3 regions of the Idiomarina sp. UBA3162 genome follow, and region 1 is predicted to be linked to each of the others. Evidence: predicted binding sites of a transcription regulator. Region 1 holds the regulator's gene; each other region holds the start of a gene.
The links. The regulator sigma-54, encoded in region 1, starts transcription at its own class of promoters, with help from an activator protein. The targets are predictions, from matches to a motif close to GTTGGCACGNNNNTNGNNT.
Positions count from the first base shown of each region.

Region 2: the regulator sigma-54 is predicted to act here: its motif matches at 5,735-5,753, upstream of flgF (flagellar basal-body rod protein FlgF).
Region 3: the regulator sigma-54 is predicted to act here: its motif matches at 9,145-9,163, upstream of B2X00_RS02340 (P-II family nitrogen regulator).

Region 1 covers NZ_DEYI01000059.1:3,148-14,031, forward strand. Annotated here, with positions in the region: gene B2X00_RS07465 (KpsF/GutQ family sugar-phosphate isomerase) at 1-200, shown strand, start outside; gene kdsC (3-deoxy-manno-octulosonate-8-phosphatase KdsC) at 200-772, shown strand; gene lptC (LPS export ABC transporter periplasmic protein LptC) at 769-1,329, shown strand; gene lptA (lipopolysaccharide transport periplasmic protein LptA) at 1,301-1,843, shown strand; gene lptB (LPS export ABC transporter ATP-binding protein) at 1,847-2,572, shown strand; gene B2X00_RS07490 (RNA polymerase factor sigma-54) at 2,602-4,053, shown strand; gene hpf (ribosome hibernation promoting factor) at 4,082-4,369, shown strand; gene ptsN (PTS IIA-like nitrogen regulatory protein PtsN) at 4,373-4,849, shown strand; gene rapZ (RNase adapter RapZ) at 4,834-5,679, shown strand; gene B2X00_RS07510 (HPr family phosphocarrier protein) at 5,676-5,954, shown strand; gene mgtE (magnesium transporter) at 5,957-7,318, shown strand; gene pmbA (metalloprotease PmbA) at 7,340-8,686, opposite strand; gene yjgA (ribosome biogenesis factor YjgA) at 8,771-9,304, shown strand; gene tldD (metalloprotease TldD) at 9,308-10,744, opposite strand; gene B2X00_RS07535 (carbon-nitrogen hydrolase family protein) at 10,741-10,884, opposite strand, start outside.
Region 2 covers NZ_DEYI01000003.1:80,950-91,833, forward strand. Annotated here, with positions in the region: gene flgA (flagellar basal body P-ring formation chaperone FlgA) at 1-691, opposite strand, end outside; gene B2X00_RS00345 (chemotaxis protein) at 848-1,795, shown strand; gene B2X00_RS00350 (CheR family methyltransferase) at 1,813-2,652, shown strand; gene flgB (flagellar basal body rod protein FlgB) at 2,721-3,125, shown strand; gene flgC (flagellar basal body rod protein FlgC) at 3,137-3,589, shown strand; gene flgD (flagellar hook assembly protein FlgD) at 3,603-4,289, shown strand; gene flgE (flagellar hook protein FlgE) at 4,305-5,651, shown strand; gene flgF (flagellar basal-body rod protein FlgF) at 5,803-6,546, shown strand; gene flgG (flagellar basal-body rod protein FlgG) at 6,569-7,357, shown strand; gene flgH (flagellar basal body L-ring protein FlgH) at 7,374-8,048, shown strand; gene B2X00_RS00390 (flagellar basal body P-ring protein FlgI) at 8,065-9,165, shown strand; gene flgJ (flagellar assembly peptidoglycan hydrolase FlgJ) at 9,146-10,120, shown strand; gene flgK (flagellar hook-associated protein FlgK) at 10,227-10,884, shown strand, end outside.
Region 3 covers NZ_DEYI01000019.1:6,966-17,849, forward strand. Annotated here, with positions in the region: gene B2X00_RS02300 (DUF962 domain-containing protein) at 1-163, opposite strand, end outside; gene B2X00_RS02305 (gamma-glutamylcyclotransferase) at 282-857, shown strand; gene B2X00_RS02310 (ArsR/SmtB family transcription factor) at 990-1,304, opposite strand; gene B2X00_RS02315 (sensor domain-containing protein) at 1,360-3,576, opposite strand; gene B2X00_RS02320 (EAL domain-containing protein) at 3,558-5,246, opposite strand; gene B2X00_RS02325 (AI-2E family transporter) at 5,347-6,393, shown strand; gene cfa (cyclopropane fatty acyl phospholipid synthase) at 6,390-7,505, opposite strand; gene B2X00_RS02335 (ammonium transporter) at 7,578-8,756, opposite strand; gene B2X00_RS02340 (P-II family nitrogen regulator) at 8,773-9,111, opposite strand; gene B2X00_RS02345 (cysteine synthase A) at 9,346-10,404, shown strand; gene glpQ (glycerophosphodiester phosphodiesterase) at 10,401-10,884, shown strand, end outside.

The sequences.
Region 1 (10,884 bases):
GCCGCGTTGATGTGCACGAGAGTAAAATTGCCGACTTTATGACACGCACCTGCGTCACCGCGCATGAAGACATGTTAGCTGCACAAGCGCTTAAGTTAATGCAGGACCGTAAAATTAACGGCTTAATTATTGTCGACCATGATGGCAAGCCACACGGCGCCATGAATATGCACGACTTACTGCAGGCAGGAGTGGTTTAATGATTCATAACCGTACTGCAAAAACCGTAAATACCTGGTATGGCGACATTAGCGAAGATTTATTTCAACAGTTCGCGCAGACTCAATTACTGGTATTAGATGTCGACGGCGTATTTTCAGACGGTCGCATTTATTTAGGTAATCAAGGTGAAGAGCTTAAAGCGTTCCACACCCGCGACGGCTTTGGCTTAAAAGCGTGGACCGATGCTGGTTACCCTGCGGCGGTCATCACTGGTCGCGAATCGGCAATTGTTGAACGTCGCATGAAACACCTAGGCGTGACCCACATTTTTCAGGGTGTGAAAGATAAGGTCGAGGTCTACGAGCGCCTGCTTGAAACGTTAGCATTAAGTGATTCGCACGTCGCGTACGTCGGCGATGACGTGCCCGATCTAAAACTCATCAACCGTGCTAAATTAGGCGTCGCGGTTCACGATGCTCATCCATCTGTGCAACTTGCTGCGCAGTATATCACCCGCTGTCATGGTGGATTTGGCGCTGTGCGTGAAGTCTGCGATTTACTGCTGTTAAGCCGCGGCGAACTCGCGAGTGTTGAAGGAGTGAGTTTGTGAGTCGTCGCGTAGCGCTATTGCTGCTTATCTTATTTGGCGCAGTTATACTATTGCTTTGGCGTCCTTTTGATCGCTCCGACGCGGGCGATAACAACGTGCAATCGCGGAAAATGACGCCTGACTTTACCGCTTCAGGACTGAAAACGCGTTTATATGAGTCGGGTGGCCGCTTGGCACATCAGGTTACTGCCGAACACATGTCGCATTATATTCAAATCGGTCTCACTGAACTAACCAACCCTGTTTACTCAGTTTATACCGATGAGCGCGAAGCTACATGGCAAGTTAGCGCAGAGCAAGGCACGCTATATGACGATCAAACACTTATTTTAGAGCGCAACGTTGAAATATTGGCCTTACAGCCTGATACTTCAATTAAGCGTGTTAATACCGAATACTTGGTCATCGATATACCGGCAGAGACTATGAATACCGATTATCCTGTCACTATTTCGGGACCCCAAATTGCTGTGCAAGGTCATGGTCTGAGCGCCGACCTGTACGCGGAAACTATGGAGCTAAAACGTCATGTTAAAACGGTTTTTAATCCTCGCTAGTTTAGCGGTTGTGAGCCAAATGGCCGCCGCCCAAGGTGAGGCGGATTTTAAAAAGCCGATCGAGGTCAATGCTGGACATGAACACTTTGATATCAAGAACAATAAATTGTTGTTGACCGATAATGTCATTGTAACTCAGGGCTCTATGCGTATTGAGGCGGATCGACTTGAGGCAACCGGCGGTGAGTCCAAAGACCAAGCCGATACATTTATCGCGCACGGTCGTCCCGCAGTCTACACCCAGTTGCTCGAGGATGGCTCGGAGATCAGCGCACAAGCCGATCAAATCACTTACTTCCAGAGTCAGGGACGTATTGAACTACAAGGTAATGCGCAAATCATTCAGGGCAGCAGCTTGTCGCGTGGTGATACCATTGTGTATGACTTGGCTAACCAGCATGTCTCGGCAAGAGGCTCAAAGGAATCAGGCGAACGGGTTACCACGATTTTTAACCCCAATAAGCAACCCGAGAAAGAGCAACCTGAAGACGACCAACAGCAACAAGAGCAATAGTGCATGGCTAAATTATCTGTTCAGCATCTCGCTAAATCTTATAATCGACGCCAAGTCGTCAAAGACGTCAGTTTAGAGGTGAGCCAAGGGCAAATTATTGGCCTGCTCGGTCCTAATGGTGCAGGTAAGACAACGACCTTTTATATGATAGTTGGCTTAGTGAACTCTGATAAAGGCAGTATTAAGCTGGATGATCAGGACTTAACGCTTTTGCCGATGCATGAACGTGCACGTCGAGGTATTGGATATTTGCCACAGGAGTCATCTATTTTTCGAAAAATGACGGTCCGTGATAACTTGATGGCGATTCTTGAAACTCGACGTTCACTTACCGCGATTGAGCGCGAAGAAAAACTCGATGCATTGCTCGAAGAATTTAATATCGGTCATATCGTGAATAGCTTGGGTATGAGTCTGTCGGGTGGTGAGCGTCGCCGTGTTGAGATCGCTCGAGCGCTCGCTGCTGACCCTACGTTTATTTTATTAGACGAGCCTTTCGCAGGTGTTGATCCGATTTCTGTACTCGACATCAAAAAAATAATTGAACATCTTAAGCACCGAGGCATCGGTGTGTTGATAACTGACCACAACGTGCGTGAAACGTTGTCCGTATGCGAGCATGCGTATATCGTTAGTCATGGCGAGCTGATTGCTAGCGGGGACGCGAATAGCGTATTGTCAAACCAACAAGTGAAAGATGTCTACCTCGGTGAGCAGTTCACCTTGTAACACAGCACAAGTGAGGCCGGGATAATCAGATGAAACAAAGTTTGCAACTGAAAATGGGTCAACAACTTACGATGACCCCTCAATTACAACAGGCCATTCGGTTGTTGCAACTCTCATCACTCGATCTACAAGCTGAAATTCAAGAAGCCTTAGATAATAACCCGTTACTTGAGGTTGAGGGTGAAGCTGAGCAAGATGCCCAGACCGATGCCGAGCAAACGCAAAAAGACGATAGTCAAAAAGAAACCGTCGATGCATTACAAGATCAATCACTCCCCGATGACCTCCCATTAGATAGCACTTGGGATGACACATATACATCAACTACTCCGTCAAGTGGCACTAGCTCAAGCCAGTCGTTTGACGGCGAACACGATGTCTATCAAGGCGAAACAAGCGACTCGCTTTACGATCATTTGATTTGGCAAATGCAGATGTCGCATTTCTCAGACGAAGATGCGGCTATAGCCACCACCATCATCGAGTCCATCGATGAGCGCGGTTACCTGACTTCAGACTTGAATGAACTCGTTGAAGCTATCAATTTACCCGAAGTCGATGTTGAAGAAGTCGCCATGGTGCTTAAGCGTATTCAACATTTTGATCCTCTGGGTGTCGGTGCGCGCTCCATCCAAGAATGTTTGAGTATTCAACTACAGCAACTATGCGATGAAACCCCCTGCAAAAAGCTTGCATTAGCGCTTATAAATGATTACATGGAGTTAATGGGTGCGCGGGATTATAAAGGGTTGCAGCGTAAACTGAAGATTGATGAAGCAGAGCTGAAAGAGACACTGCGACTGATTCAAACCTTAAACCCTTATCCTGGCGATGCTATCGACCAAAAGCCCGTTGAATACGTCATACCGGATATTTCGGTAGTGAAAAAAAATGGTCGTTGGGTGGTCGAATTAAATCCTGATAGCGTACCTAAATTAAGAGTGAACGAACAATATGCAGCGCTGAGTCAGCAGGCAAAATCAAGTGCTGACTCTCAGTATATTAAGCTGCATACTCAAGAAGCGCGTTGGTTCATTAAGAGTCTCGAAAGCCGAAACGAGACCTTACTGAAAGTCGCGCACTGCATCGTTCAACGTCAGCAAGGCTTTTTTGAACATGGTGAGGAGGCGATGAAGCCGATGGTTCTCAATGATGTCGCGGAAGCCGTTGATATGCACGAAAGTACAATCTCGCGTGTAACGACTCAAAAATATCTCCACTGCCCGCGCGGCATCTTCGAGCTTAAATACTTCTTCTCCAGTCATGTCAGTACCGAAACAGGAGGTGAGTGTTCAAGTACCGCTATAAGAGCGCTAATCAAAAAATTGGTTGCCGCGGAGAACCGCGCCAAACCATTAAGTGATAACAAAATTGCTGAACTCATTGCGGATCAGGGAATCCAAGTAGCTAGAAGAACGATCGCGAAATATCGTGAATCGCTCAACATTCCCTCTTCAAGCCAGAGGAAGAGTCTGCTTTAATATTGTTCAACCGTAGAAGGAAGACGTTATGCAAATCAACCTAACAGGTCACCACATTGATATTACTGACGCGTTGCGTGAATACGTGGATACAAAATTTGCCAAGTTAGAGCGCCACTTTGACCACATAAACAACGTTCACGTCATCCTAAATGTTGAAAAAACGGTTCAAAAAGCGGAAGCTACGCTTCATGTTAACGGCGGAGAAATTTTCGCCGATGCAGAGCACGACGATATGTACGCGGCGATTGATGGATTGATCAATAAACTCGATCGCCAAGTGATTAAACACAAAGAAAAGTTGAAAAAACACTAAATCATGCAATTGTCTGATCTTTTGAGCCCCGACTGCACCAAGTGTGCAGTCGAGGGTGCAAGCAAGAAACGCCTGTTAGAAACTATCAGCGCTATCGCGGCCCCAAAACTTGTCGGAATCACTAAACACGACATCTTTGAGAGCTTAATTAATCGTGAGCGCTTAGGTAGTACGGGTATTGGTCTTGGCATCGCTATTCCACATGGTCGATTAGCCAATGCGACGCAACCTGTGGCGGTACTAATGACGCTTGAACAACCCATTGAATTTGATGCGATTGACAATCAGCCGGTGGATATCGTATTCGCCTTGCTTGTCCCTGAATCGGAGCATGAAAATCACTTAAACACGCTTGCAACCGTCGCCAAACGCATGAATAACAAAGAATGCACGCGTTCGCTGCGAGAAGCTGATAGTGACCAAGCGCTCTATTCTATTTTTGTCAGCGAAGATCAGGCACCTGAATGCAACTTATCATAGTCAGTGGACGTTCAGGCTCCGGCAAAACCATTGCCTTAAGAGTACTCGAAGATCTCGGTTTCTATTGTGTCGATAACCTGCCTATCGCTTTGCTCGCAACACTGGTTCATTCAGTCATTGAGCAATATGATCGCGTTGCCATCAGTATTGATGTACGCAATTTACCTGAAGATCCTCACGAACTCGTAGAATCAATTGAGTTTTTGCCCGATGACGTCGATATTGAAGTTCTCTTTATCGACGCCGATGACCAAACGCTGCTACAACGCTTTGGCGAAACTCGGCGCTTGCATCCACTTTCACAAAAGCAGCTACCTTTAGTTGAGGCGCTGCAGTTAGAAAACCGACTACTCGACCCTATTGCTGAACGCGCCACTTGGCGAATTGATAGCAGTAACCTATCTTTACATCAACTCAGTGAAGAGGTGAGTGCGCGCGTCTTGGGTAAAGCTTCGAAGCATGTCGTGATTGTGTTCCAGTCGTTCGGATTTAAACACGGCGTACCTAAGGATGCAGATTTCGTATTTGATGCGCGAATTTTACCGAATCCCCATTGGAATCCAGAGCTCAAGCTTCTCACTGGGCAAGACGAGGACGTTAAGCAATTTTTCCGCAAAGAAGGTTTAGTGACCAAATATTTACTGCAAGTCGAAAACTTTCTTGCCACATGGTTACCTTACTTTCAACGCAGTAACCGTAGCTATCTAACTATTGCGGTGGGTTGTACGGGGGGTCAACATCGCTCTGTTTATTTGGCCGAAGCCTTAGCCGACCAGTTCAGAACAGATGAAACACATGTTCAGGTTCGCCATCGGGAATTGTCAAAATGACGCAAAAAGTCTGTAAATCTTTGATCATTCGCAATAAACTAGGTCTGCACGCGCGCGCAGCAACCAAATTGGCACGCTTGACGCAGGAGTTTGCCGCCAAAATTACCATCAGCCAAGATGGTCAAGAGGTCGATGCAGGCAGTGTGATGTGTTTAATGCTTCTCGCCAGCCGACAGGGCCGCGAGGTCGATGTCTGCGCCCAAGGTGAAGATGCCGAGGCAGCGCTCGAAGCAATTACCATCCTATTTGAAGATAAGTTTGAGGAAGCTGAATAACCATGATGGCTGAGTTGTCCGATAAAGAATATGCAATGCAGCGTATTCAAGAGGTAAATACTGCCCTATCGGACGGTATGTATGTGGCTGCACGCCGCATGCTACATAATATGCCGGCATGTGATATTGCGCTTCTCCTGGAGTCGTCCCCCCCTAAAAGTCGTGCCATTGTTTGGAAACTCGTCGATGCCGACGAACACGGTGATATTCTAGAAGAACTTTCAGAAGAAGTTCAAAAATCCATTATTCGCCAGATGGCGCCTGAAAAACTCGCGGCTGCCACCGAAGGAATGGATACCGATGACTTGGCCTACGTACTGCGTGGCTTGCCAGACCAAGTTTATCAAGAAGTGCTCAAATCAATGGACGAGCGCGACCGAGAGCGTGCTGAAACGGCATTGTCATACGATGAGGACTCTGCCGGCGGTATCATGAACACCGATACCATTACCGTGCGCGCCGATGTCACCGTCGATGTTGTATTACGTTACCTTCGCCTAAAAGGCGAGCTACCAGAAGCCACTGATAAACTCTATGTCGCCGATCGGAACGATAAACTCATCGGTGAAATCGCCCTATCGCGCTTAGTCACCGTCGACCCATCAAAAGTGGTCAGCGATATTATGTCGCCGGATATCGTCAGTATTCCTGTCGACATGGATGAAACCGAAGTCGCAAAATTGTTTGAACGTCATGATTGGGTATCAGCGCCCGTTGTCGACGGGGAGCAGCAACTTGTGGGTCGAATCACCATCGATGACGTGGTTGATATCATTCGCGAGGATGCTCAACACTCGATGTTGAGTATGGCCGGTTTAGAAGATGACGAGGATACTTTTGCGCCGGTACTCAAAAGTACTCGCCGCCGCACCGTGTGGTTGGCCATTAACTTGGTCACGGCATTACTTGCCGCTATGGTCAGCTCACTATTCGAAGACGTGTTAGCGCAGATGGCGGTACTCGCTATCCTGAATACCATCGTGCCAAGTATGGGGGGTATTGCCGGTAGTCAAACCCTGACCTTGGTAATTCGAGGTATGGCGCTCGGCCATATCGGTAGTAGTAACTCACGGTGGTTGATCGGCAAAGAGCTCGCCATTGGCGCACTGAACGGTATTATCTGGTCAATCCTCATTGCCGCTGTGGTAGCACTTTGGATGCAAAGCTGGTTGGTTGGTGGCATTATCGCCTTCGCGATGATGATGAATCTCCTGGCGGCGGCGCTTGCCGGCGTGACCGTACCCATGATATTGAAGCGTTTTGATATTGACCCAGCACTGGCGGGCGGGGTTATTTTAACCACCGTCACCGATGTGGTCGGTATCTTTGCATTCTTGGGTACTGCGACATTGCTGCTGTCTTAAACAGCAATGTCGCCGGTTGCTTTACTGACCTGCAATCCGCATTTCTTCTAACAACACCGATCCCGTATGCAAAGCATGGCGCTCGTCAACATCGTTACCAATAGCGACGATATTTGCCAGCATGTCTTTTAAATTACCCGCAATCGTCACTTCCTCAACAGGATACTGAATTTCGCCATTCTCAACCCAGAATCCAGCAGCGCCGCGCGAATAATCACCGTTGACTAAGTTAACGCCTTGCCCCATCAATTCGGTGACCAGTAAGCCTGTGCCCATCTGTTTGCACAGTTCAGCCAAACTCTTATCACCATGGGTCAAGCGCCAGTTATGGATGCCCCCAGCATGACCGGTGGGCTGCATATCCATCTTGCGGGCCGCATAGCTAGTAAGTAGATAAGTCTGCAACTCACCGGCCGTAACGATATCACGTTCAATCGTAGCTAAACCTTCATGGTCAAACGGACTGCTTGCTAAACCACCCACGATATGAGGACATTCTTTAATGTTTAACCACGACGGCAACACCGGCTGGCCCAATGCGTCTAGCAAGAAACTTGATTTCCGGTAAAGATTGCCGCCACTGATCGCACTTACGAAATGGCCAAACAAGCTGCCCGCCACATCGGCGCGGAAAATTACCGGGACTTTTGCGGTATCGATCTTGCGGCCACCCAAGCGGGATAGCGTCTCCTGAGCGGCTTCCTCAGCTACTTTTTCGGGCGCAGCTAAGTCTTGCGTTCGACGCGCAACCGAGTAGCTCATATCGCGTTGCATGCGCTCACCTTCTTTTGCGATCAGTACGCAACTTAAATTATGACGCGACTGCAAATAACCGCCCAAAAAACCGTGACTATTGCCATATACGCGAAAGCCCGTATGCGAACCGTAGTGTGCACCGTCAGAATTAATAATGCGATCATCTAAAGCTAAGCCATGACGCTCACAGGCGAGTGCTTGCTCTATCGCGTATTCTGCACTTTGATCGCCGGGGTGGCATAAGTCTAGCTCAGGATAATCTTTGGTCATTAGTTCTTTCGGTGCTAACCCATTAAACGGGTCAGCTGAGGTATAACGGGCAATTTCCGCCGCCTTTTTTACTGCCGCAGCAATGGCTTCACGCGATAAGTCGGTAGTCGATGCCGAGCCTTTTTGATGATCACGATACACACTAATGCCCAGCGCACCGTCTTGATTAAATTCAACGGTCTCTACATCGCCCATACGCGTACCGACTGAAATGCCGGCGCTTTTGCTGATCGAGCACTCGGCCGCTGAAGTCCCCTCTTTAGCCGCTAACTCCAACGCATATTGGACCGCTAATTCAACATCATCAAGTTGTTGCTGTAACTCGCTAAGTTGAGGTTTCAATGTACACTCCTCTAAATGATTAACGCGTCTTGCGTAAAACTGGTAAACTGCTCGTTATTATTAGCAATTAAAACTGAATGGATTATGGCTCGTAAACCAACCCACTCGACATCGCCAGACGAAAATGAATTTGCAGATGTCCCCAGCAAAAGTGAACGCAAGCGCCAAGTTGAAGCCCTACAAAAAATGGGCACTGAGCTCGTAGACTTAACTGATGCGCAACTCAAAAGCATTCCACTTGATGATGAGCTGCGCGATGCGGTCTTGCTCGCTCGTAAAATTAAAAATAAACACGAAGGCTATCGCCGCCAACTTCAGTTTATTGGTAAGTTAATGCGCCAAAGAGACGTTACGCCTATCGAACAAGCAATGGAACGCCTTAACGCCTTTCACCAACAAACTGTGAATCAATTTCATGCTGTTGAGCAACAACGCGACCTGCTGTTATCAGGTGACGAAGAAGCGCTCACAGACTTTTTTAACCGTTACCCCGATGCCGATATTCAGCGTATTCGCCAATGGCTTCGACAAGCCAAAAAGCAAGCCGAGGACAATAAACCGCCTACGGCAGCGCGCCAGCTATTTGTCTATTTACGTGAACTCATGACTGAGGCCTAAGCCTCAGTCAGTACCACCGACTGTCATAGCGTCTAGTTTCAGCGTTGGCTGACCGACGCCAACCGGTAAACTCTGACCATCCTTACCACACACACCGACACCTTGGTCGAGCGCTAAATCATTACCCACCATTGAGACCTTACTCATCGCTTCCGGTCCATTACCAATTAACGTCGCGCCTTTAATCGGTTGTGTAATTTTGCCGTCCTCAATCAGGTATGCTTCTGATGCCGAAAACACGAACTGACCCGACGTGATATCGACCTGACCACCGGCAAAGTGTGGCGCGTAAATACCGCGCTTCACAGACGCGATAATGTCCTCGGGCTGGTGCTCACCGGGCAGCATGTAGGTATTTGTCATACGCGGCATGGGCAAGTGCGCATAACTCTCACGACGACCGTTGCCTGTCACCGCATGGCCCATCAAACGCGCATTCATTTTATCCTGCATGTAGCCTTTCAGGATGCCATTTTCGATTAGTACATTGCGACCTGCGGGCGTGCCTTCATCATCAATACTCAGCGAGCCGCGGCGGTCGGCTAGGGTACCATCGTCGACGATAGTACAAAGTTCCGAAGCCACTTTCTCACCTATTTTACCCGCATACGCCGAAGAACCTTTACGATTAAAATCACCTTCAAGTCCGTGTCCAACCGCTTCATGCAACAATACACCCGGCCAGCCGGCGCCAAGTACAACCGGCATGGTTCCTGCCGGAGCCGCAATGGCTTCTAGGTTAACTAATGCCTGACGAACCGCTTCTTCAGCAAACGCTTTCCAGCGCGGTGTGCCCTCTTCATCTTTAAAGAAATACTCGTAACTGACACGCGCACCACCACCTGCTGAACCCCGCTCTCGTCGGCCCTCTTGTTCAACGATGACAGAGCAGTTTAACCGAACCAATGGCCTATGGTCTTCAGCGAATGTACCGTCAGTCGCTGCAACAAGCACGTCGTCGTAGCTGCCCGAGAGACTAACAACGACCTGAGATACACGCTTATCCTGGGCACGCGCATGGGCATCGACCTGCTTCAATAGCGCAATCTTTTCCGCCTCTTCGAGCGACTGCAGTGGGTTCTTAGCCGCATACTGTGCCGCTACCGACTGCTGAGTCCACGCTTTAACCTGCTTACTTTGACCTTGCCGTACAATGCCGCGTGCCGCGTTACAGGTTTGTGTGAGCGCTTGCTGAGTAATCTCGTCAGCATAAGCAAAGCCTGTTTTTTCACCTTGTATGGCACGGACACCCATACCCGTTTCATTGTGATACGCACCGTCTTTAATAATGCCGTCTTCTAATACCCATGACTCGTTGACGCTACCTTGAAAATAAATGTCAGCAAAGTCGATATCGCCGTTGTATAAGGTACCGAGCGCTCTAGCGAGATCTGACTCAGTCACGGGTAATTCATTAATCCAACTTAATTTATCGCTCATACATCCTCATTTACATTAGCACTCACCGTCAGGCGAGTTTGCTCCGCGACAGGCATTTGCGCGCGAATATTCTCCAATTTCTCTCTGTCAAAATAGGCACTGACAACGCCCTCTCCATCGGCTTGCTCGGCCATGACTTC
Region 2 (10,884 bases), on a different contig from region 1:
CTTCGTTTAAGCCTGTCACGACGGCTTCGAGTGACTTGTTTGAACGAACATTTCGCACCGCCACTGACTCGCCTTGTAACCCGTCACCTAAGGCTTTACCGGATGCTGTGATGCGCAACGATTTATCCTGCGCCACTATTGTAACGCTTTCTCCTTCGCAAACAAGACAGGTATCGCGCGCCTCGATGGCGTCACCGGCAGAAATTCGCCGCTTTACGCGCGCCCCAACCAATAACGTCTTATCGGTAAATATGTTGGCACGCACTTGATTAATATCGACTTCAGCAATACGTAAATCATGCTCACTGATAAGGTGTCCTGGCGACATCGGGACCGCAGCAGACCAGACTTCTTGGTACTGATAAATCCGCACCGGTACATAAGTTCGCCAAGGCTGAGTGCCACTGGTGCACTGAATCTCGACGGTGGTATAACTTTCTAACCCCGAATTTCTAGCAAAGCCAATGCTCGGCTCAGAAGCACACACCTTGGGCGCCATGCGGGGATCGAGCGAATTTACGACCACTTCAACACGCCCGTTATCGGGCTGCGTCACTTGTTGCTGAACAAAGTTATTGGCTAATTGCTGCAATTTCTTGTAATTGTAGGATGAAGGTTCAGCTGAAAATGCTAAACTTGACGTCAATATGAGAAAGATCGAACTGATTATAGCGGTTTGCCGTATTATCATATTAACTCCACTTAAAGTTTTGGGTGCAATCGGCCGATTACCTTGGGGTAACCAGTACGACGTCAATCAATTGACATTTACACCTTTAATGACACTATTGGTGATAAAGCTAGCAAAGAACATGCCAGCAACGATAAGCGGCACACAGGAGATAACATGGCAAGCATCCTTGACTCGGTAAATCAACGCACCCAAATGGTGGGTCAGAACCGTCTGGAGCTTTTGCTGTTCCGCCTTAGTGGCCAGCAACGCTTTGGTATTAACGTCTTTAAAGTACGCGAAGTGCTGCAGTGTCCGAAGCTGACATCGATTCCACGACGCAATCGCCTGGTTCGTGGTGTTGCCCACATCCGTGGTCAAGCGATCTCGATTATCGATTTAAGTCTCGCGACAGGTGGGCCGGCGATTACCGATATCGAAAACCGGTTTATTATTATTGCCGAGTACAATCGTACCGTGCAGGGCTTTTTAGTCGGTGGCGTTGACCGCATTATCAATATTAATTGGGAAAACATCATGCCACCGCCGAAAGGCACAGGTCGCGATGCCTACCTTACCGCGGTCACTGAAATCGAAAACAAGCTTGTCGAAATTATTGACGTTGAGCGCATCCTTGCCGATATTACGCCGGTCAACACCGAATTGAGCGATGATGTTAAGAATCAGCCGATTACCGTCGAGAAAGAAAACCTTACCATTTTAATCACCGACGACTCAGCGGTGGCACGTGGCCAAATAAAGCGCGCCCTTGAATCCCTTGAGATACCACTTGAAGTAAAGAAAAATGGTAAAGAGGCGCTGGATTGGCTAAAAGAAAAGGCCAAGGAAGTGGATGGTAATGTACAACCGCACGTGCCCGTTTTAGTATCGGACGTGGAAATGCCTGTCATGGACGGTTATACATTAACCGCTGAGATAAAAGCGGATCCGAATTTGGCCGATGTTCGTGTTATATTGCATACATCACTAAGCGGCGTATTTAATCAGGCGATGGTTAAGAAAGTAGGGGCTGATGACTTTATCGCAAAATTTCATCCCGATGAGCTCGCCAGTGCCGTTAAAAAATGGCTCAATGCTGAAAACATTGTCGCCGAAGCCGAGTAATGGAATAGACGCAGTTAATGTCGAGTAACAAAGAACTCAATACACAAGAATACCAAGAGTTTAGGCAATTTCTGGAGCATCAGTGCGGGATCGTGCTCGGTGACAACAAACTCTATTTGGTAAAAAGTCGTTTATCACCGCTGATGAGTCATTTTGGTATCGACTCGTTAGCGGAGCTCGTCAAACGGTCAATGAAGATTAGCGAGCGTGCCTTACGTTCGGCTGTTATTGATGCCATGACAACCAATGAAACCTTGTGGTTTCGTGATACCTATCCCTTTGAAATCTTGGTAAACCGAGTGTTCGAAGAATACAAGAATGAAACTCGGCCGTTGAAGATCTGGTCATCCGCTTGCTCAAGTGGACAAGAGCCGTATTCGATTGCGATGTCGTATCTTGAGTACAAGGCAAAAAATCCGGGTGCGCTTAAAGGTGGTATCAAAATTACCGCCACCGATATTTCGAACAAGGTGCTCGAGCAGTGCGCTCGCGCTGAATACGATAGTCTCGCCATCGTGCGTGGCTTATCACCAGAACGGCGAAAGAAATTTTTCGATGAAGGCGTGAAGCCGGGTTCGTCGACTCTAAAAGATGAAGTGAAGCAGTTTGTTCAATTCCGTCACCTCAATTTGCTCGACAGTTACGCATTGCTGGGTAAATTCGACATAATTTTCTGCCGCAATGTATTGATTTATTTTTCGGCAAACATCAAGCGGCAAATCATTGCCCAATTTAGGCAAGCTTTGAACCCTAAAGGGTATCTCTTTTTAGGGGCTTCAGAATCGATATCAGGACTGACTGATGACTTCGAAATGATACGTTGCAACCCCGGTATCATCTACAAGCGCAAAAATTAACCTCACTCGAATAAGCTTGGCACAGATAATGCATTATTTTGTCCACCTGAAATGTGGGAGACAAAATTATGGCACTGACTATGGACAAGCTTATGGGTATTCAGCAGCACACGCTGGGTATTCGAACGCGTCGGGCCGAGGTAATTGCTAACAATATCGCCAATGCAGATACCCCCGGCTATAAAGCTAAGGGACTCGACTTTCAACAAGCGCTAGCGCAGGCTCAGCGTGGAATGGAGAGTTATAAGCTCGCGCGTACCCACGAAAAACACTTTTCTGTCGAAATCAAACCGCAAGGAACCGAGAAGTTCCGTATCCCAAATCAACCTGATACCGGTGACGGTAATACGGTGGATGTGCAAGTGGAACAAAACTTGTATGCAAAAAATGCATTGGAATATGAAATGACGATGAATTTCCTCAACGGCCGCATCAGTGGCGTTAAGAAAGCGCTAGGCGGCGGTCAAGCATAGGAATCTGAGCGATGAGTCTATTTAATATTTTTAATATCAGTGGGTCAGCAATGAGTGCACAGTCGGTGCGCTTGAACACCACGGCAAGTAATTTGGCGAACGCCAACTCGGTAAGCAGTAGTGTTGATGAGACCTATCGTGCACGTAATCCGGTGTTTGCTACCGCACTGTCTGATGCGCAAGGTAACTATCGTGGTAATAGTCTGACTAACCAAAGCCAAGCAGGCCAGTCTGCTGGAGTCAAAGTTATGGGTATTGTCGAGAGCGATAAGCCGTTGCAAATCGAATATGCCCCAAACCATCCGATGGCGGATGGTAATGGCTACATCTATCGCTCCAACGTCAATGTGACCGAAGAGATGGCCAACATGATTTCTGCGTCACGCTCATATCAAACCAATGTGCAGGTGGCGGATACAGCGAAAACCATGACTCAGCGGTTGTTGCGTCTTGGACAAGGGTAACGGGAGATAGCCCATGGATAATGTGAGTAACAGTAACCCGTTAATCAACGATCTCACTTGGAAAAAGGAAGAGGGCGCTAAATACGCTGATGGGTCTAATAATCAACAGTTAGAGCAGGAGGACTTCTTTAAGCTGCTGACTCAACAGTTGAATATGCAGGACCCTACCAAGCCCGTTGATAACGATCAAATGATTGCGCAAATGACCAGTTTCTCGATGGCTGAAGGTATCACTGGCTTGCAAGAGCAGTTTACCAAGTTCACCGAGAACATGTCATCGAATCAAGCGCTGCAGGCCTCTACGCTTGTCGGACGCAAGGTGTTGGTGCCGACCAGCAAGGCTTCGATCGATAGCGGTGGCACGGCGTCTGGCATGATTGCTGCACCGCAAACAGCGCAGAACGTAAAAATTACCATCAAGGATGAAAATGATGCGGTCGTGAGAACCATTGATATGGGCGATTTAGCTGCAGGTACCAAGGATTTTGAATGGGACGGCTTAGATAAAAGCGGCAATCCAGTGCCGGCTGGCAAGTATTCGTTTACTGCCAATGGCCAGCTAGGTAACTCCGCGGAAGATTTACCACTGCAAATGCACGCGACGGTTCAAAGTGTTAGCACAGGTGGTGACCGTGGCATCGTACTTAACTTGAAAGGTTTAGGTGGCATCAACTTTAAAGATGTCACAGAGATTGGCTAAATAGCGAGGTGACTTATGTCATTTAATATTGCACTGAGCGGCATCAACGCATCACAAAAAGATCTTGATACAACCGCGAATAACATTTCGAACGTAAAAACTACCGGTTTTAAACAGTCACGTGCGGAGTTCGCTGACGTGTATGCGTCGAGCATTTTTAACGCGGGTAATACAAAAGTCGGTGACGGTGTTTTGACTTCATCTGTCGCACAACAGTTCAGCCAAGGGACACTGGAGTTTACTGATAACTCGTTGGATATGGCGATCAGCGGCAACGGCTTCTTTGCCACCACCGATGGCTTAGGTTCTCGTGATTTGACCTACACGCGTTCGGGCGCATTCAAGCTCAACGATGATAAGTTTATCGTTGATAACCAAGGTAACTATTTGCAGGGTTATCAAGTTGACCGTAACAGCGGTGCGACGACGTCTACCAGTTTGGCGACTACCCAGCCAATCCGTATACCGGACGTGGCCGGTGCACCGCAGAGCACCAATAACATCTACACAGCATTTAACGTCGATGCGCGCTTAACACCGATTGATGGCACAGCGACACCATTTGATCCGAACACAGCCACCACTTACCACAGTTCAACATCGGCAACGGTATACGATTCACTGGGTGAGTCACACGTATTGTCGACTTACTACGTTAAACGTGGGCAGAATGATTGGGATGTCTATGCCACCTTTGATGGTCAAGAAATTGACTTAGCACCGACCGGCAGCGGCACAGCGTCTGCCACTAACTCGGTTAATGGTTTCTCGGGTCTGAACGTGCAGTTCTTAGGTAACGGTGAACCGGATTTACCGGCAGGACAAACCACTTTTGATCCAGGCACACTCGATTTAGCAGGTGCAGGTCCGAGCGGTCCATACCTCGATAACGGTGCCGATCCACAAACCATTCAGTTCAATTTCCAAGACCAAACCGGTACTACAACACCGACCCAGTTCGCTTCGGACTTTGAGGTTACAACGTTAGACCAAGATGGCACGACCGTGGGTCGTCTGACTAACGTTGATATCGGTAAAGACGGTTTGATTGCTGCAACCTACTCGAACGGTGACGTACAGTATTTAGGTCAGGTATCGGTCGTTCGTTTTGCTAACGAACAAGGTCTAACGCAAATCGGTGGTACTAAGTGGCGTCAAAGTATTGATTCAGGCGAGCCGCTTGCAGGTGAAGCAAACAGCGGTACGTTTGGCGCAATAGAGGCTTCTGCGTTAGAAAACTCAAACGTTAACTTAACTAAAGAGTTGGTTGACTTGATTACGGCTCAGCGTAACTTCCAGGCGAACTCGCGTTCGTTAGAAGTGAACAACACCATTAATCAGGCGATTCTACAGATCCGTTAACCTGCAACGCGAGAGCGATTGATTTAATAAAAGGCTTGCATCGGCAAGCCTTTTTTATTGGCTGTTCGAGGCAAAGGTTCGATATTGGCACGCTCCATGCATAGTCATTAGTTAGTAGAAGTATCTGACAAATTTTTGGCTGGAGGTCTGCATGGACAAGATGCTTTGGGTCGCAATGAGTGGCGCGAAAGAAAATATGAACGCGGTGGCATTGCGCGCGAATAACTTAGCCAACGCCAACACCACAGGTTTCAAAGCGGATTTGCAACAAGCGCGGTCGATGCAGGCGTTTAACGAAGGGCTGCCCACGCGTGTGTTTTCGATGACAGAAAGCCCGGGGCAAAATTTTGCCAGTGGCGCCATGGTAACCACCGGACGTAACCTTGATGTTGCCGTGCAAGGTCAAGGTTGGATCGCTGTACAAAATGCCAACGGCGAAGAACGCTACACACGTAACGGTAGTTTAGAGATTGGTGCCGATGGCATGTTAAAGAACGATCGCGGACAACCTGTCATGGGCGATGCCGGCCCAATATTTATTCCCATGCCGATTGATAATTTAACCATTGGGGCTAACGGTAATATTTCTATTCGTCCGCAGGGTGCGCCTGAAGACGCGATGGAAATTGTTGATCGCATTAAATTGGTCAACCCGCCCAACGGTAACGTCAAGAAGGATACCGACGGTTTGTTTTCCCTCAAGGATGGTCAACCGGCACTCGTGGATGCCAATGTGAAGCTATCCATCGGGGCACTTGAAGGCAGTAATGTAAACACGGTCGAAGAGATGACCAACATGATTGCACTACAGCGCCAATACGAAATGAACGTCAAAATTATGAAGACCGCCGATGAAAATGCTCAGCGCGCGGAATCGCTCATGCGCATGAGCTAAGCGGACGGAGAGGAGACGCATTATGAACCCAGCGCTTTGGATTAGTAAAACCGGACTCGATGCACAACAGCGCGATATCTCGGTAATTTCAAACAACTTGGCGAATGCCAGCACTGTGGGCTTCAAGAAAAGCCGCGCGGTATTTGAAGATCTGCTTTACCAAAACATCAACCAGCCAGGTGGCCAGTCGGCACAGGATGTTGAGTTGCCTAACGGGCTAATGATTGGTGCCGGCTCAAAAGTGGTCGCGACACAAAAGTCACATACCCAAGGTAATGTGCAAACAACCGATAACTCACTTGACGTGATGATTGATGGTAAAGGCTTTTTCCAAGTATTGATGCCTGATGGGACGTTGTCTTATACCCGCAACGGTCAGTTCTCCCTCAACGAAGAGGGTGAAATGGTGACGTCGGGCAATGGTTATCCTGTCGAGCCTGCTATTCAAATTCCAGAAGACGCTACTTCACTGAGTATTTCGCAAGAGGGTGAAGTCACCGTGCGTCAGCCAGGTAACGCAGACAACGTGGTGGTTGGGCAGATTAACCTCGCGAGCTTTATCAACCCCGCTGGTTTAGAGCCTATCGGACAGAACCTCTATAAGGAAACGGCAGTCAGCGGTGCACCGCTTGAAGCCGTGCCGGGTGTCGACGGTATGGGGAATACGATTCAAGGTGCACTGGAAACCTCGAACGTTAACGTGACCGAAGAACTCGTTAATCTGATTGAGGCTCAACGTGGTTACGAGATGAACTCGAAAGTGATTTCATCAGTGGACCAAATGCTGAGCTACATTAATCAGCAGTTGTAAAGGCTTGGAGGCAATTATGCGCTTATTTTGGATGAGTCTGGCCCTGCTTAGTTTGGCAGCCTGTAGTTCGAACCAACCAGCACCCATGCCGGATGATCCTTTTTATGCGCCGGTATTGCCCGAGGAGCGTGCACAACCTGTGGTGCCAACTGGCTCACTGTACGAAGCCAAATACTCTGACAACTTGTACTCGGATATTAAGGCGCGCCGTTTGGGTGACATTATTACCGTGACGTTGCAAGAGCGGACGACGGCGAGTAAATCAGCGAATACTGAAACCACCAAAGAGAGTAACGTCGATCTGCCGGTACCCAATATACTCGGACGGGCAGCGACCATTAATGGTAATCCACTGTCGGCGACATTGGGTGGAACACGTGACTTTACTGGCGACGCGACGGCCGACCAGAGCAACCAGTTGAGTGGTGAAATCACCGTGACGGTCATTCGCACGCTAGCCAACGGTAACCTAATTGTTCGTGGCGAAAAGTGGCTCCGTATTAATACCGGCGATGAGTATATCCGTCTAACCGGCATTATCCGTCCGCAGGATGTCAGTGCGAATAACACCATACCTTCAACGCGTGTTGCCAATGCGCGTATCGAATATAGCGGCACAGGCACCTTGGCGTCGACACAGGACCAGGGCTGGTTAAGCAAGTTCTTTAACAGCAGTTACTGGCCGTTCTAAGGTTAAGGAGTAGCAAGTGAAACAGTTAAAAGTCGGGTTATTGATTATTGCCATTATCAGTCAGTTGCTGGCGCCCGCTTATGCTTCACGCATTAAGGATATCGCGTCAGTGGCGGGGATTCGGTCGAACCAGCTGATTGGTTATGGGTTGGTCGTGGGTTTGCCCGGTACGGGTGAGCAAACGCCATTTACGGACCAAACCTTTCGCACTATGCTCGGTAATTTCGGCATCAATATTCCGCAAAACGAACGACCTAAGATCAATAATGTCGCAGCGGTCGCCGTACACGCGGAAATCCCTGCATTTGCAAAGCCTGGACAAACCTTAGATGTAACGGTGTCCTCAGTGGGTAGTGCGGATAGTTTGACTGGCGGTACGCTGTTACAGACCTTTTTAAAGGGGGCTAATGGCGAAGTCTATGCCGTTGCGCAAGGCAGTTTGATAGTTGGTGGCTTAGGCGCTGAGGGTAATGACGGCTCTAAAATCGTGATCAATACGCCCACCGTTGGTCGCATTCCTGGCGGTGCGATTGTCGAACGCGAGATACCGACTGCGTTTGCTCAAGGCGACTACTTCACCTTTAACCTACATGACTCCGACTTCACCACCGCTAAACGCGTAGCCAACACCATTAATGGATTGGTCGGTGATGGCATGGCACAAGCGATAGACGCAACCTCGATTCGGGTTAAAGCGCCAAGAGAATTAAGCCAGCGGGTGAGCTATATGTCCACGTTGGAAAACCTTGAAGTGGAACCAGCGATGTCCGCGGCGAAAATTATCATCAATGCGCGTACCGGCACTATTGTGGTGGGTCAAAATGTGGAGTTACGTCCAGCGGCTGTGGCTCACGGCAATATGCAGGTTACCATCTCGGAAAATGTGCAAGTCGACCAACCGAATCCGTTTGCGGGTGGAGAAACAGCTGTGACACCGCAGAGCATTATTGATGTGCAGCAAGATGATGCCCGTATGTTTGTCTTTGAACCCGGTACCACACTGAACGATCTGGTGCGCGCGGTTAACCAAATCGGCGCAGCACCTGGCGATATTATTGCGGTACTCGAAGCGTTAAAACACGCAGGAGCGATTTCTGGTGAGCTCATCGTTATTTAATACAGACGCAGCAAGCTTGTATGATCTTGCGCCTCAGGCGCAAGCTAAGGGTGCAGTGTTGGATAACCACTCACTCGATTCACTGCGCCAAAAAGCCTTTGGTGAGCATAAAGAGCAAGCGCTACGTGAAGCAGCACAACAGTTTGAAGCGATCTTTTTAAATATGGTCATGAGCAGCATGCGTAAAGCGAATGACGTATTTGCTAAAGATAATCCACTGAATTCACGGTACACCAGCATGTACCGTGATATGTATGACCAACAACTGACCTCTGAATTATCTAATAAAGGCGCACTTGGCCTGGCTGATCTAATGGTGCAGCAGTTGAGCCCTAATCAAGGTAAAGAACAATTCCAACGTAATGGCGGTAACTTGGGAGAGCAGCGCGTGCGCTCACCGAGTACAACGCTGTCCGATCAAGGCGGTGTACCGGTGGGATTGTACTATGGGCAAACACGAGTTAACCAAGCCAAAGTAGGTGAGCAGTCGGTTACCTTTGATTCGCCTGAAGCCTTTGTTGACGCGATACGACCCCATGCCGAAAAAATCGCTCAAGAGAGTGGCATGAATGCCAATGCCTTGATTGCACAAGCGGCGTTAGAGACAGGATGGGGGCAGCGTGTCGTGCCAGGCCGTCACGGCGGTTCGAGTAATAACCTGTTTAATATCAAAGCCGATGCGCGTTGGGGTGGTGAGCAATCGCAGGTAAGCACGCTCGAATTTGATGGTGAGGTGGCCAAGCGTGAGAAAGCCGCGTTCCGTAGTTATCAAAATGTGGAACAAAGCTTGCAGGACTATGTGACGTTTATTCGGTCGCATCCTCGTTACCAGCAAGCGCTGGCTGTCGCCGACGATCCGAAACAGTATGCACAGCAGTTGCAGCAAGCTGGATACGCGACTGATCCGAAGTATGCGGATAAGATCCAAGCCGTGATGAACCGACTAACACCGTAACTTACGTTGTGCCGCAAGACAAAAAAAAGCGGCAAAAAATTGCCGCTTAAGTTAAACATTTTCACGCCGCGGCCGATAACAGGTCACGAGCACTGGGGAGTAAAGAATGAGTTTCGACTTACTAAATATTGGTAAAAACGGTATTTTGGCGCACCAACAGAGCCTGCAGGTGACCGGTCAGAATATCAATAATGCGAATACTCCCAGCTATGTACGTGAACGTACAGAATATCTTGAGTCACAATACGGTGGCTTAGAACGCGTCCGTGTACAGCGAATGATTGATGAATTTTCGAATCGTCAGTTACGTACCGATATTTCGCGCGTAAGCTTCTATGAGGCGAATCTTGAGCAGGCCGAACAACTGGATACGTTACTCGGAGATAGTACGACCAACGTGTCCTCAACTATCGAAAGCTTCTTTAATACCTTGCAGGATGCGAACAACGATCCGGGTTCGGTGACTGCACGCCAGTTGGTGCTCGCCGAAGCCGATGGCATGGTCACTAAATTTAACGACTTTTCATCGTACCTTAATGATCAAGAAGACATCATTGACGAGCGACTGAAGCTGTCGACCGAACGCGTTAACTCGATCGCCGAAAATATCGGTGACCTTAACGAGCGAATTTTTGCCGCAAGCGGTAGCCAAAATGCTAACGGTGACGTCAACGCATTGAAAAACCAACGTGATGAGCAACTGCGTCAGCTTGCCGAACTGGTTGAGTTTTCTGTTGTTGAGCAGGACAACGGTGGGTTGAGCG
Region 3 (10,884 bases), on a different contig from region 1:
CCGGAGTGAGTAAAAGGTAGCCCACGCTAAATTCGGGTCGGCTGAGTAAGGTTAGGATTGCAACTACGATCAGCGGAATACCGATCAGGTGGGTTAATATATTGCGCGAGTCACGATGATACTTTGCATATTGCGCTAAGTGATCGACAAGTGAGCGGCTCATAAAGTAACCTTTTTAATAGAGTTTAATGCGGATAAGAGTGCAACGAAGCCACGCTACTGTCAATTACAAAAGCTTGTTAGACTTTGCCGCAACGAGGTGTATCCCAAAGGAGTATTCGATGTCTCACGATACCAGTTTAATAAACAAACAACGTCAAGATCTATCAGCTTTCGAGTCTGTTTGGTTATTTGGCTACGGGTCGCTCATTTACAAGGTCGACTTTCCTTATCTTGAGCGCAAGCCGGCGACCATTACTGGTTGGAGCCGTCGATTTTGGCAGGGATCTCATGATCATCGTGGAACACCTGACGCACCTGGAAGAGTACTTACGCTCATCGAAACACCCGGCGAAAAGTGCACGGGAATGGCTTACCGAGTGTCACCAGAAGTGTTTGAGCATCTCGATCATCGAGAAAAGAATGGCTACTTAAGATTTTTTACACCGATGCTGTTTGCAGATGGTCAGCAAGCGGATGGGTTGGTGTATATTGCTAGTAGTGATAACGCAGCGTTTTTAGGCGATGCGCCACTGGCTGAGATTGCGCAGCATATCGTGCAGAGCCGAGGTCCAAGCGGAGAAAATAGTGAGTACTTGCTTAAACTTTCGCAGGGGCTGCGCAATCTGGGCGTGACGGACCCTCATGTTGAGGGGATACGTCAGCACCTTGAACCTCTGCTTGCGGATCAGCGCTAGGCACACCCACACAGAGTCGACACTCTCCGGTGGTGGGCGCTGAACGCTCTACATAACGGAGTTTGTGACTGGCGTGTTCGCGATTGGCCGATACTTGATAGACACGTTGTCGCTGACTCATTGCACTTCTTCTTATTTCGCACCCAATGAGTCTTTCGGACAATAAAGTTGATACAGAAGTTCCATAATGGTTTTCGTGTTACCGTCGCTCAGTTGGTAGTATATATACTTGCCCTGTCGGCGTGTCGCGACCAATGACTGTTGACGTAAGCGATTTAAATGTTGTGAGAGCATCGGTTGGTGAATATCCAATTGTTGCTCAATTTCACCAACGGAGCACTCCTTTTCACTCAGCAGACATAAAATGAGCAGCCGATCGGGGTGCGACAGTAGTTGCATGACTTTTGCCGCTTCTTGTGAAGAAGCCTTTAATATTTCCGGATCCATAACTTGTTACCATCACAATAAACGTATTCAATAATATCAAACACGTGCACCGATGCTACTGATTTGTATTAGCAACGAGTTTATTTAACGGTTTAGCGGGATGAATGAAACGCCCTTGGCATACGTCAAAGCGGAGTTGTTTAGCCAGAGCAAACTGGTGCTCTGATTCAATGCCGAGTGCGTGCACTTTAATTCCTGCTCGATGAGACAGCTCTACGATACCATCGACAATCGCGTAGCCACGTTCATTATCAAGCGTAGCCATAAAGTCGCGATCAACTTTTATTGCAGATATTGGGAACTCTCGTAAGTATGTGAGCCCGGCGAATCCAGCACCAAAATCATCAATGATTAATGAAAAATTGGCGGCTGCTAGCGCATTCAGTGTTGTTCTTAGTTCATCTGAAGGGTCAATTAAAGAAGCTTCCTTAAGTTCAAAACATAGCTCGGCATTGAGCGCTTTGATTCGATCTTGAGTCTTTTTCATTTGTTGGACAAAATCCATATCGAGCTGTTCTGTAAACAGATTAATTGTGACCTTACGTTTTTCATCCGCATTGACCGGAATAGATGCAAGGTCGTTGAATACTGTTTCAATGACCCATTGCCCGAGGCGTTGTTTGACAGATTTATCACAGGAGTGAAGAAAGTCTGAAGCAGGTATGATGCCCTCATCCTCGTGATGCCAGCGTAAGAGTGCTTCGTAACCTTGGATATGCTTGTCGAAGTCAGAGATAGGTTGATAGTAAACTTCAAACTGCGAATGGTCTAATGCGCGTTGTAGTTGCTGCTTGACGAGTAGTTGCGAGAAGGAATCACTCGCCATTTGTTGATTAAAAATAACCTGGCTTGAATAAGGTTTACGGCGGGCACGCTGTAAGGCTGAGCTCGCATAAGACAACAATGAGGCGGTATCAAGTCCATCAAGTGGGTAAGTACAAGCACCGATATTCGCGGTTACTTGCAACTGAATGTGTTTTTCGAGCATCAGCGGCTTGTTCAGAGCGCTCATCAGGTCATCCATGAGATCTTGTAGATCCATATATTCTTTAATACCCGATAATAAAATCCAGAAATCATCGCCCCATGCACAATAAAGTCCAGCATTGTCTGGCAGTGCTTGCTGGAAACGTTGTGCAACTCGTTGTAAAACACGGTCGCCATTGGTAACACCGTAAGAGTCATTAACCTTATGAAACTCTCTGATATTGATGTTAAGAACAGCTACTAATTCGTCTTCGTTCGCTCTATCGAGCGATGACTGAAGGTCGAGCTTGAGTTGCTCAAGATTGGGTAGCCCTGTTAGTGGCTGAATGTAGGCAATTTGCTTGAGCCTGCGACGCTCTGATGCAAATGCCGATAGGTCAATGAGCGTGACAAAGCGAACCGCACCTTGCTTGTCCTCGCTGATTTTCAGTAATCCATGCAAAGCTTGATGGTTAGGGCGATTAAATTCAACCAAATACTCAATACCCGCTTCTAAGGTAGGATTGTCATTGTTGAAGTTGGTTGGCGAGATAAAATCTAAAATATGGTGCGCGCTGGGCTCATTATCGGTTAGGCCAATTAAATTACGGAAATTAGTATCAGCCCGTAGGATACTGTCATCGTCATTGAGTTCTGCAAAACCAATCAGTTCACGTTGAGTGATGGCTTGATTATCTTGGAGCCAACTCAAATCGTGGCTAATGTCCGACCACTGACCGGCAATTTTGTCATTATCATCATGAAAGGTGCGTAGCTCATCGCGTAACCAAATATAATGACCCTGTTTGGTTCTGAAGCGATAGCGATGCACAAAGGTGTGATTTGCCTCGACTTTAGTCAGCGCGCTTAATGTGAGCGCTCTGTCTTCTGGGTGTACGTTATCAAACCACCAACTGGGTCCCATTGACTCCTCAACCGAGTAGCCAAGAATCTGTTTAATATTCCTACTCACATAAACGGGTTGATAGGTATTACCTTGTTTGTGTAACTCGTAAACTATGGTTGAACCCTCATCAAGTTGGTTGATAGAGGGCTGCAACGACTTGATCATTGTTTTGGATGCACGCAATGCGCGCCAGATAAAGAACGTAGATTCAGCGATGATAATTGCACCGACTAGCATGACGCCGAAATGCAAAGTTTGTACATCAAACGGGTACAGGTATAGCAGACTGACAGCCAGTACGGTAATTACCGTAGTAGTCAGGGCATATGCTGCTAACCAGTGGAAATGTGTTTTTTCAATCGCTTTTTTACTTTTTGTCTCTATCGGATTCTTGCCCATGGAATATCGTCTTTAGCCGTCGGTTTACTTAAGATCGATCCTTGAAGCTCATCACATCCAATGTGTTTTAGTAATAATAGTTTGGCGCGGTTATCCACGCCGGTTGCAATGGTTTTGAGTCCACGCGAGCGAGCCATTTTGATCATCGAAATGAGCGTACGTTTTTTGTCACTATTCGATGTTGCTTTTAAGACCAAGTTTTCGGAGAGCTTTATCGCGTCTACTGGAAGGACAAAAATACTTTGTAACGTGAGCTGACCTTCACCAAATTGGTCTGCAATAATGGTGACTCCCATGGAGCGTAACTTTTTTAAATAGATTTTTGACTGCTCACTGATGCGCACCAGTGAGCGTTCACTAACTTCTAAGCTAAGGCTAGATGGTGGGAACTTAGTTTTGTTTAACGACTTCGCAACCACATTTAATATTGCCGGCTCGAGAATATCGTTAAGCGTGATGTGTAACGATAGGCGAACAATAAAGTCATTTCGCATCCATTCAGTGACATCGTTAAAAGCGGTTTTAATCATCCAGCCGGTGAATTGCTTAGCTAGTGAGGCTTCTTCTATGAGTGGTTTAAAGTCTTCCGGCGATAGGTAACCACGCTGGTTGTCTTTCCATCTGACAATCGCTTCGATGACTGAGAAATAGCCAGAGTTAGTATTCAATCTGGGTTGGTAATAGAGTTTAATATTCTCGCTATCGATAGCCGATAATAATTGTTTAGATAAAGGTTCGTCGTGATCCTCGACAAGATCATTATCGTGGTCTAAAAATGAGAAAGTTTGGTTGTTTTCAGCAGCTTTATAACTGTGTTGTTGTGCGTCATGTATCACCATATTCGCTTTATCTTTTGCATTTTCGCGTTTAACGCGCAAGACGCCTGCAGTGGTATCAAGACGAAATTCAGAGCCATCGATAACAATGGGTTGGCTTAGTATCTGTTGTAACTTTTCCTGTAGCTCTTCGCGCGAATGTTCGGTATTAGCATGCAAACCAACGAGCTCATTGGTTGCTGTTTGACCCACTTCAGCGGACTGCCCAAGCGCCTCTTTTAATTGCTTAGCCAACTCAGCAACGATTCTATCCGCTTTCTGCTGACCCACTTGATTACGTAATTTATCAATATTGCTGAGTCTTAAATTAATAATATCCATTAACGCATCAGTGGGGGCTGAGTTTTGCTTCGACCATTCGTTGATTTGATCCAGTAATGCCTCATGGTTCGGCAATGCGGTTCCCTGAAAAGTTTTCTTTGCTTTGCTTTCTAAGTGATGAAGTTGCTGAACAGAACGGCTAATGAGGCCTGTAATGAGTGGGAGTAACGTTAACATTAATAGGCGCACTGGCCAGTCAATCAGGGTACTTTCTTGGTCAATGAGCTCTGTCGGAAAAAACAACGGGGTTAGCATTAATCCTGTAACGAAGCCTCCCAACGCGCCGATACGAGGACCGAGTAATAAACCTGCAAATATCAGCGGAAAGTAAATTAAGTGTTCGAACACACTTGGCAGACCGCCGGTAAATTCGATAAGTTGAACACAGGCTGTAAGTAGCACTGCTATGAGAAATCCACCGAACACTTGTTTTTCTGCGTTCAACTGAGTGAACTCAACAAGTGTTTCGCGACACCATGTAGAAAAGCTGTAAGGGTTTGATGTATCGTCCATTTGTTTCCATATGCGTGCGATCATCGCACTATCTTATGCGTAAATCATTTACTAATATGGGACATGCTGTTCTGACAAGCTTCTATTAAACGGAATGATTATGCAAGATAAATTGGAAACACGTTCATTTCTGCTTATGCTGCTGGCGGTAAGTATTGCTTTTGCGCTCATACTTAAGCCATTTTGGGCGTCGATTTTTTGGGCGTGTGCTGTTGCAGTCATCTTTTACCCTCTGCAAATTAGGCTTAAGCGCATGCTGGGGCGGCGCAGTAATCGAGCCGCTTTACTAACCTTGTTAGTTGCGACCTTCATTGTTGTGATTCCAGTGCTTGCTGTGGCGTATTCATTTATCCAAGAGGGCGTTCAGCTATATCAACGACTTGCTTCAGGTGACGTTAGTGTCGCTCAAATCGTTGATAAAATAGAGCAAGGCCTGCCGTTCTTACCTGATTTGCTAGCCCGCTTGGGTATTGATATCGAGTCGCTACCCGAGCGTATATCGCAGTGGGCAATGAGCGCTAGTCAATTTTTTGCGCAAGAGGCGCTTGTCGTTGGGCAAAACACCTTTGGATTTGTTATGAATCTGGGGTTAATGCTTTATCTGACATTCTTTCTACTTCGTGACGGTAACAAATTGATCCGTTTGATGGTCCGAGCATTGCCGCTAGGAGATGAACGCGAGCACCAGCTCTTCAAGAAGTTTGCTGAGGTGACGCGCGCAACAGTAAAAGGAAACATCGTTGTCGCCATGGTTCAAGGTGCGTTAGGGGGAATCATTTTTGCGCTACTGGACATTCCAGCACCGGTGTTATGGGGTGTCGTGATGGCGTTTTTATCGCTTATCCCCGCTGTGGGTGCAGCGATAGTTTGGTTACCGGTCTCAGTATACCTATTAAGTACCGGCGCAATTTTTGACGGCGTGGTATTGCTGCTTTACGGAGTCATTATAATCGGACTCGCTGATAATGTTTTACGTCCTCTACTGGTGGGGCGAGATACTAAACTGCCTGACTACATTGTTTTATTTTCGACACTGGGTGGATTAAGTTTGTTTGGTATCACTGGTTTTGTGATTGGACCGCTTATCGCGGCCCTATTTTTAGCATTCTGGGATATGTTTACGCACGAGTTTAATATTGGTTCTTAAACAAATGGTCGATGATATCCACCTTCAATACCTTGTTTACTAAGCACCCATTGCCATAGTTGAATGTCGCGGGCGCGAAATGCGCCTGCGCATGACAGCAAGTAGTATTTCCACATTCGATAAAATGTTTTTTCGTAATCACCTTGGAGTTGAGGCCACGCTGTATCGAAGTTTTCGAACCAGCCCATCAGGGTTTTATCGTAATCAGCACCAAAGTTATGAAGGTCTTCACACACAAACCGTTCTTCTAATGCTGCACCAATTTGCGCAATTGATGGGATTTCGCCATTAGGAAAAATATAGCGGCTTATCCAGGGGTCGGCTGCTGTGTCTGAAACATTTTTACCAATGGTATGCAGTAAGAATAGCCCATCATCCTTTAGACAGCGCCGAGCGACATCCATGTAATCTTCGTAGTTTTTCTGACCGACATGTTCAAACATGCCCAAACTGATGATGCGATCAAATGACTCGTCGAGATCACGATAGTCTTGCAGACGAAACTCTACAGGCAAGCCTTTACACCGCTCTTCTCCTAAGCGCACTTGCTCCTTTGATATCGTAACACCGACACACTCGACGCCATAGTGTTCTGCGGCATACTGCATAAAGCTGCCCCAGCCGCAGCCTATATCAAGTATTTTCATACCCGGTTTGAGTTGCAGTTTCTGACAACTAAGCTCTAATTTGTCGCGCTGTGCATCGTCGAGATTATCAGCGTCACGCCAGTAGCCGCAGGTGTATACCATGCGTTCGTCTAACATGGCTTGGTACAGTTTATTACCAATATCGTAGTGTTTTTGCCCAACTTCCCAGGCACGCTTATCGTCTTGCAGATTAAATAAACGACTTTTCAACGAGTGAAAAATTAGGCGCGCGGGATTGACCTCATCTTGCACCCCAGAACGCAATAGGCGGTGGAAAAACTGGTCTAAACGCTCAGCATCCCAAAGTCCCGCCATATAGGTTTCTCCAAGCCCTAAATTGCCACGTGACAGCACCTGATCAAAGATGCTGTCATCGTGTACTTGCATATCCCAAGGGTGGGAGCCGTTGATTTGAATGCCTGCTCGATTGAGTAGTTCAATACAGTATTCTTTTGATGATGCCATGAGACTTAACCCTTACGTATTAAGTATTTCTTAACTTAACAATGGAGTAGGTCACAGGCAAACGTTGATTAACTAACGTTTCGTTGAGCTCGTAAACTCTGGGTAAGCCTCGACACCGCATTCACTGATATCGCCGCCCAGATACTCTTGCTCCTCGCTTACACGAATACCCACTGTGACTTTCAACAGATACCAAATAGCCAGACTGGTCGCAAAAGTCCAGCCAAATATCGCCCCAGCACCTAAAAGTTGGGTTGACCAAGCTGCGTTAGTATCGGTGAGAGGGACGAGCATTAAGCCATAAAAACCTACTACACCATGTACGGACAACGCGCCGACTGGATCATCGATACGAATGCGGTCAAGGGTAATAATCGATATGACCACTAACAAGCCGGCACTAAAGCCAATGATGGAGGCATGCTCTGGCGCTGGGGTTAATGGTTGAGCGGTAATCGCGACCAAACCTGCTAAAACACCATTGACTATCATAGTGAGATCCGCCTTGCGCCAAATGAGTACAGTAATGAGGAGTGCGCCCACGGCGCCTGCGGCAGCTGCTGAATTTGTGTTTACAAATACACGAGCCACGGCATTGGCATTGTTGATATCGTGGATAGCCAGCTGTGAACCGCCATTGAACCCAAACCAACCGAACCATAGAATTAATGTCCCAAGTGCCGCCAACGGCATATTGGCACCGGGAATAGCCGTCGGTTTGCCGTCTTTGTATTTTCCACGGCGAGGACCTAACAATAGGACACCTGCGAGTGCTGCCGCAGCGCCCGCCATATGAACAATGCCCGAGCCAGCAAAATCGACAAAGCCGGCCTCGGCAAGAAAGCCGCCTCCCCAGCTCCAGCCCCCTTGATAAGGGTAAATAAAGGCAGATAAAACGACCGCAAAAACAAAAAATGCGAGTAATTTCATACGTTCAGCGACCGCACCAGAAACAATCGACATCGCGGTGGCAACAAACACGCTCTGGAAAAAAAAGTCGGCATCGTCGGCGAAACTATCAGAACCACCGGTGCCATACATCAGTGTGTAGCCAATAACGAGGTAGGCAATACAGGCAAGCGCAAACAAGACGATATTTTTAGTCAGAATCTCAGTGGTGTTTTTGCTTCGCACGAGCCCAGCTTCAAGCATGGCGAAACCGGCTGCCATCCACATTACAAATGCACCTGATAATAAAATGTACAGCGTATTTAACGCGTACTCCGTGTTTGTGAGAGAAATTGCATTCATCACGTATTCTCCTTAGTTACAGGGCTTCTTGGTCGACTTCACCCGTACGAATACGCACGCAGTGTTCGAGGTGTGTAACGAAAATTTTGCCATCGCCGATATTACCGGTGTGAGCGGCTTCGGAAATAACCTCAACGGCGCGATCCAGTTGGTCGTCGCTTACAGCAAGTTCCAAGCGGATCTTGGGAAGGAAGTCGACCCTGTATTCTGCTCCTCGATACAGCTCTGTGTGCCCTTTTTGTCTGCCAAAACCGCGTACTTCAGCAATCGTCATACCGGTACAACCAATATCGGCTAGAGCTTGTCGAACATCGTCCAATTTGAATGGTTTGATTAATGCAGTAATCATTTTCATAACCAGCACTCCGTTAATGTAGATGAATTGTTAATTCACAATTCGTGCCAGATATAAAATCAATATAAAACAAAGAGTTGTGTGAATCGTGTGAATGATTGACCGTTTTCGTGGCATACGCTTGGTGCAGGTGCACCTTTAAAGTGCAGTAAATCCAATGCAAATAGAGTTGAACCGAATTTGCTCAACGGAGATACTGCATACTATGCAACAGCGAAGTAGAGGACTGTACAAATGTTGGTAGGTCAACGTACCAGTGATTTAGTTGGGCAAACGGATTTGCTTAAAGTGCACTCACTGTCTGAACTGAGTGGCAGTAATATATACTTAAAGTGTGAGTTCCAGAATCCAGGTGGCTCGATAAAAGATCGCGCTGCTAAGCAGTTAATAGAAGATGCGATGGAACGCGGCGAACTTAAGCCTGGTATGACCGTCGTCGAGGGCACCGCAGGTAATACGGGGATTGGCTTAGCGTTGGTTGCCAAGTCGTTTGGATTGAACATGTTGGCGGTTATGCCTAATGATCAATCACCTGAGAAAGAACGCATGATAGCTTTACACGGAGGTCAACTTAAGACGGTTGACCCAGTACCTTTTAAAAATCCTAATCATTTTTATCACACGGCACGCCGTATTGCGGAAGAGCGTGATGATTGCTGGTGGGCTAATCAGTTTGAGAATACCAGTAATGCGCGCGCCCACTATTTGCACACTGGGCCCGAAATTTGGCAACAACTGAATGGCGATATCGATACCTTTGTTTCCGTTGCGGGGACGGGCGGCACCATCGGTGGTAATAGCCGGTATTTTAAGGAACAAAACCCTAATATTGACGTGTGGCTTGCTGATCCCGATGGCTCAGGGATTTTTGAGTTTTTGCGAACCGGTGAATATGTCTCAAACGGTAGCTCAATGACAGAGGGTATTGGGATCATGCGTTTGGTGGATAACTTTAGGCAGGCGCGTATTAAACATGCTGTCAATTTACCGGACCAAGACCTCATTAGTATTTCACGCTACGTGCGCGAGCAAGATGGAATCGTCTTGGGGAGTAGCTCAGCACTCAACCTCGCCGCTGCTTATGCAGCGGCGTTGAATGGTGAGCGAGGACGTAATATTGTGACATTTGCCTGTGACCTAGGTGAGCGCTCAGCCAGTAAGCTCTACAACAACGAGTATCTCACGCAAAAGGGCTTAGCTATCGAGCCTGAACCGATTGAACAGTTAACCGAACGTTATCAGCATTTAGGTGACCGTCTGATCGAGGTCAATTGGTCAGGAGATGACTCATGAAGTGGATATCGGTGGTTGCTGGAATCGCGTGGTTCTCATCGTTATCGGTTTCTGCACAGGCGGACAACTCGACCGAAGAGCTCGCTGTTGCTCCCATCAAATTGCCTGAGTTTATCGATATCGCCCACCGAGGTGCGTCAGGTTATCTACCCGAGCATTCGCAGGCTGCAACGGTGATGGCTTATGCTTTGGGAGCGGACTATATCGAGCAAGACGTGCAGTTGAGCCGCGACGGCAAAGCGGTTGTATTGCACGATGCTCAACTCGATGCGGTGACGAACGTCGCAGAAGTCTTTCCTGAACGGCACCGTCCCGATGGAAGCTATTATGCGGTGGACTTCACTCTCAATCACTTAAAGCAGCTCAGACTCACGCCACGCCGAAACAGCGATGGGTCCGCGCGTTATCCTCAGCGGTTTCAAAATAATCAGGTCGAATTCAAAATTCAAACGTTAGCCGAGTCGCTGAATCTTATTCAGG